DNA from 2 places in the Streptomyces sp. NPDC021019 genome. Region 2 is predicted to be linked to the other one. Evidence: riboswitches for the same ligand, from Rfam matches in the RefSeq annotation. Region 2 holds a riboswitch; the other holds the start of a gene.
What was found. Region 2 has a riboswitch for cyclic di-AMP ahead of ACH4RG_RS18910 (peptidoglycan DD-metalloendopeptidase family protein). Riboswitches for the same ligand answer to the same signal wherever they lie in the genome.

Region 1: it holds a riboswitch for cyclic di-AMP, as region 2 does, so the genes downstream of both, ACH4RG_RS34495 (M23 family metallopeptidase) here and ACH4RG_RS18910 (peptidoglycan DD-metalloendopeptidase family protein) in region 2, are expected to answer to the same signal.

Annotation. Positions count from the first base shown of each region.
Region 1 covers NZ_JBIRQR010000010.1:115,829-118,281, forward strand. Annotated here, with positions in the region: gene ACH4RG_RS34490 (M16 family metallopeptidase) at 1-1,270, shown strand, start outside; cyclic di-AMP (ydaO/yuaA leader) riboswitch at 1,494-1,661, shown strand; gene ACH4RG_RS34495 (M23 family metallopeptidase) at 1,675-2,453, shown strand, end outside.
Region 2 covers NZ_JBIRQR010000003.1:326,849-329,301, reverse strand. Annotated here, with positions in the region: gene ACH4RG_RS18915 (SGNH/GDSL hydrolase family protein) at 1-242, opposite strand, end outside; gene ACH4RG_RS18910 (peptidoglycan DD-metalloendopeptidase family protein) at 417-1,373, opposite strand; cyclic di-AMP (ydaO/yuaA leader) riboswitch at 1,376-1,536, opposite strand; gene ACH4RG_RS18905 (tyrosine-protein phosphatase) at 1,979-2,453, shown strand, end outside.

The sequences.
Region 1 (2,453 bases), on a different contig from region 2:
CCACCGCCCCGGCCAGCAGGTCGTCGCGGTGGAGATCTTCCTGGACGCGCCGCTGGAGGCCGAGCCCGAGGGCCTGGACGGTGTGGCCACGATCATGTCGCGGGCGCTCTCGGAGGGCACCGACAAGCACAGCGCCGAGGAGTTCGCCGCCGAGCTGGAGCGCTGCGGCGCCACGCTCGACGCGCACGCCGACCACCCCGGCGTCCGGGTCTCCCTGGAGGTCCCGGTCTCCCGGCTGGCCAAGGCCCTCGGGCTGGTCGCCGAGGCGCTGCGGGCCCCGGCGTTCGACGGGAGCGAGATCGAGCGCCTCGTCGGCAACCGTCTCGACGAGATCCCGCACGAGCACGCCAACCCGTCCCGGCGCGCCGCCAAGCAGCTCTCCAAGGAGCTGTTCCCGGCCACCGCCCGGATGTCCCGCCCGCGCCTGGGCACCGAGGAGACCGTCCGGCGGATCGACGAGAGGGCCGTGCGCGCCTTCTTCGACGCCCATGTCCGTCCGTCCACCGCGACGGCCGTGATCGTCGGCGACCTGACCGGTATCGACCTGGACGCGCTGCTGGCGGAGACCCTCGGCGACTGGTCGGGCAACGCCGGTCAGGCCCGCCCGGTGCCGCCCATCACCGCGAACGACACCGGCCGCGTCGTGATCGTGGACCGGCCGGGCGCGGTCCAGACCCAGCTGCTGATCGGTCGCATCGGCGCCGACCGGCACGAGCGTGTGTGGCCCGCCCAGGTGCTCGGCACCTACTGCCTGGGCGGCACCCTCACCTCCCGGCTGGACCGGGTGCTGCGCGAGGAGAAGGGCTACACCTACGGGGTGCGGGCCTTCGCCCAGGTGCTGCGCTCCAGCGGCCCGGACGCGGGCGGCGCGGCCATGCTCGCGATCAGCGGCTCGGTGGACACGGAGTCCACCGGACCGGCGCTGGACGACCTCTGGAAGGTCCTGCGGACGCTGGCCGCCGAGGGGCTGACCGACGCCGAGCGTGAGACGGCCGTGCAGAACCTGGTGGGCGTCGCCCCGCTGAAGTTCGAGACCGCCGCCTCCGTCGCGAGCACGCTGGCCGACCAGGTCGAGCAGCACCTCCCCGACGACTACCAGGCCCACCTCTACGCCCGGCTCGCCGAGACGGGCACCGTGGAGGCGACCGCCGCCGTGGTCAGCGCCTTCCCGGTCGACCGGCTGGTCACGGTGCTCGTGGGGGACGCCGCCCGGATCGAGGAGCCCGTGAAGGCCCTCGGCATCGGAGAGGTGTCCGTCGTCACCGGCTGACTCAGGTGTGGCCCACCGCCGCGAACAGGACCCCGACGAACGCATATTCGTCGGGGTCCTTCCCTTTTTGGTCGATTAACCCAATCCATCACCTTTGGGAGAGAGGATGCCTGTCTGCCCTGTGGGATGTACGACAAATCCCCTGGTCCGTTTGGCGATGGGAAGCCGCCCGGCCTAGCGTCGGCTCGGCTGTCCGCCACCCGTATGCCGCAGCCGCGGCGCCGGGCAGCCATCGCCGAGTCCCCGTCAGGCGCGAGCCTGGGGAGCCGGGGACCCACGCAGTCCCTGGGGTGAATCGGAGGTCCGTGCCGCGAGACCGGCGCGGGGATCCGTAGGAGACCTTCCTGCTCCGAACCCGTCAGCTAACCCGGTAGGCGAGAAGGAAGGAAAGGATCAGCCCCTCCATGGCGTTCACCCGTGCCACCGGGAAGCACCGTGCCCCGAGCCGCCTCACGCGCCGGAGCGCCCAGGCCGCCGGCATCGCGGCTCTGGCCACCACCGGAGTCCTCGGCTCGCTGGCCTCCCCGGCCCTCGCCGCGGACACCGAGGCCGCCCAGGTCGCCGACACCGGCCTCACCCAGGCCGTCGCCCTCGACGCCACTCTCGCCGAGCAGATAGACGCGCAGGCCCACGCCCAGAAGCAGCAGGCCGACGCGATCGCGAAGGCGAAGGCCAAGGCCGCCGCGGAGGCCCGCGAGAAGGCCGCCAAGGCCAAGGCGAAGGCGGAGGCCGAGCGCAAGGCCGAGGCCCGCGCCGAGGAGATCCGTGAGGAGAAGGCCCGCGCCGCCCGCGCCGCCGAGCGCGCCCGCCTGAACGCCTTCCACCTGCCGGTCGCCGGCTCTCACGTCACCACCGGCTACAAGTCCGGCGGTTCGCTCTGGTCCTCCGGCAGCCACTCCGGCGTGGACTTCATGGCCGCCTCCGGCAGCTCCGTCGTCGCCGTCGGCGCCGGGACGGTCGTCGAGGCCGGCTGGGGCGGCGCGTACGGCAACAACATCGTGCTCCGGATGACGGACGGCACGTACACCCAGTACGGCCACCTCTCCTCGATCGGCGTCTCCGTCGGCCAGAGCGTCTCCTCCGGCCAGCAGATCGGCCTCTCCGGCTCCACCGGCAACTCCACCGGCCCGCACCTGCACTTCGAGGCCCGGACCAGCCCCGACTACGGCTCCGACATGGACCC
Region 2 (2,453 bases):
TCGAGGAGACGTCCTCGTACGGCGAGATTGGCGTAGCGGAAGTTCCCGTGCGGGGAGCCCTCGGGGCCGGTCGCCCCGTCGGGGGCCGGGAGCCGGTCGGCGAGGAGCACCGCGAAGCGGTCCGCCCAGCCGAGATAGGTCCCGTCGGGGCCGGGGTCGCCGACGCCCTCGGTGAAACTGTCGCCAATCGCCGCGTACGACCCGATGGTGTGCTGCTGATTGTTTCTCGAATCGTCTGCCACAAGCACATATCCTGCATCGTGCGATGTGACCTACGCGACCGTAATACGGGGTTGACGGGTGGTGAGATAGACCACCCGGTCAGTTTTTGGTAAAGCCGGAATAAGCGGAGGGGCGGTGCGCCGCCGCGCACCGCCCCTCGACCACTTCTCGCCGCGTCCGGTCGGACGGATACGTCAGACGGAGACGCCGTGCTGACGCAGGTACGCGATCGGGTCGATGTCCGAGCCGTAGCTCGGGCCGGTGCGGACCTCGAAGTGCAGGTGCGGGCCGGTGGAGTTGCCGGTGGAGCCGGAGAGGCCGATCTGCTGTCCGCCGGTGACGGTCTGACCGACGGAGACGTTGAGCGAGGACTGGTGGGCGTACTGGGAGTACATGCCGTCCTCGTGCTGGATGACGACCTCGTTGCCGTAGGAGCCGCTGTTGCCGGCCGAGACCACGGTGCCCGGGCCGATGGCGAGTACGGGGGTGCCGGAGGAGGCCTGGAAGTCCGAGCCGGTGTGGTAGCCGCTGGACCAGCTGGCGCCGGAAGCCCGGTACTGGGTGGTGACGTTGGCGCTGGCCAGCGGGGCGGACCAGCCGGAGCCGGTGGCCTCGGAGGAGCCGGTCCGCGACGGGCTGCCGGAGCCCTCGGAGTCGTCGGCGGAGACGCTGTCCGCCTTCGGGGCCTCCTTCGGCGCGGCCTTCGGCGCCGGTGCGGCCTTCTTCGGGGCGGCCTCGGGAGCCGCGGACTTCTCGGCCGGGGCGGAGCCCTTGGCGCCGAGGGTCAGCTTCATGCCCGGGTGGATCAGGCTGGGGTTCTCGCCGACGGTGGAGCGGTTGTCCTGGTACAGCTTCTCCCACCCGCCCTTGAGCCGGTGCTCGGCCGCGATCTTCGCCAGGTAGTCGCCGGAGACGACGGCGTACGTCTTCGTGGCGGCCTTCGACGCGGCGGGGGCGGTGGCCGGGGCGGTGTGCGCGGCGGCGACCGAGGCGGCGGCGGGCTTCGCCGCCGGAGCGGCCCGGTCCGCCGCGTTCGCGACGGTGGCGCCGATGAGCGGGAGGGCGAGTGCGGCGCCGCCGGTCCCGGCGACGAGGACGCCGCGGGAGATCGGGCCGGACTTCGGACGACGGTGCTTACCCTTTGCGGGCATGGGAAGTTCCTCTCCGGCGCCTGCGAGGTGAGCTGTCGGGTTCGGGCTGGAGATGCCCGGTCGCATTGCGGCGACTTCACCCCGAGCCGGTCCGGATCGCTCCGGACCGGCGGCTTACCTGGTTCCCCCGCTCCTGCCACGCGTGAGTGGGTGGGTGCGAATTCCGGGCGGCGGCAGGATTAGGCGGTCCGTCCGGATTGCGGCGACCGTAAACGAGCGAGGACGAGCAGAACAAGCCATCGGTTGCTCACCGGAATCATCGATTCAATTTCTCCCCGGACTTCCCGTCACACTCCGTGGATGACGGATCTTGGATTTCCGTACGGGCAACGGGAATACTCCGGGGCGAGCTCACCACGGTCCGTCACGAATATGATCCCGCTCACCTCCGAAATCCCATCTCCCCCATTAGCGGGGCATGTTCTGCGAAATGCACCAATACGGACATGCGCTCGGCTTCGCCGCTGACGCCGGGTCAGGTCGGCGGCCCCGGTACTCCGCACCGGGGTGCGACCGTGATGATTTTCCGTCGAATCGATGTCGTATCGTCACGGGAGCGCCCTCGCCGGCGAGCCGCGCCGACGCCAGAGATCCCAGGAGCCACCGTGACGCAACAGGTGCCGCAGGTCCCGCCGACAGAGACCGCGCTGACCGGAGTCCGCAACTTCCGCGACGTGGGCGGGCTCCCCACCGCGGACGGCCGGCGCACCGCCTTCGGGCGGCTCTACCGGAGCGGCCACCTGGCGCACGCCACGGCCGAGGACGCGGTCTTCCTCGGCGGGCTCGGGCTGCACACGATCTTCGACTTCCGCCACTCCGCCGACCACCGGCTCGACGGATACGACATCGAGCTGGCCGGTGTCCGCAATGTCAGCATTCCGCTCTCGGACCCGGCCGACGGCGCGGAGTTCTGGCGGCTGGTGAGCGACGGGAACATCGAGCAGCTGCGCTCCGTCCTCGCGCACGGCAAGGGCGTCGACCGCATGATCCGGATGTACCGCGCGACGATTCTGGACCGCACCGCCGAGCACAGCCGGGTGCTGCACTCCCTGGCCGAGGACAGCGTCCCCGCCCTGATGC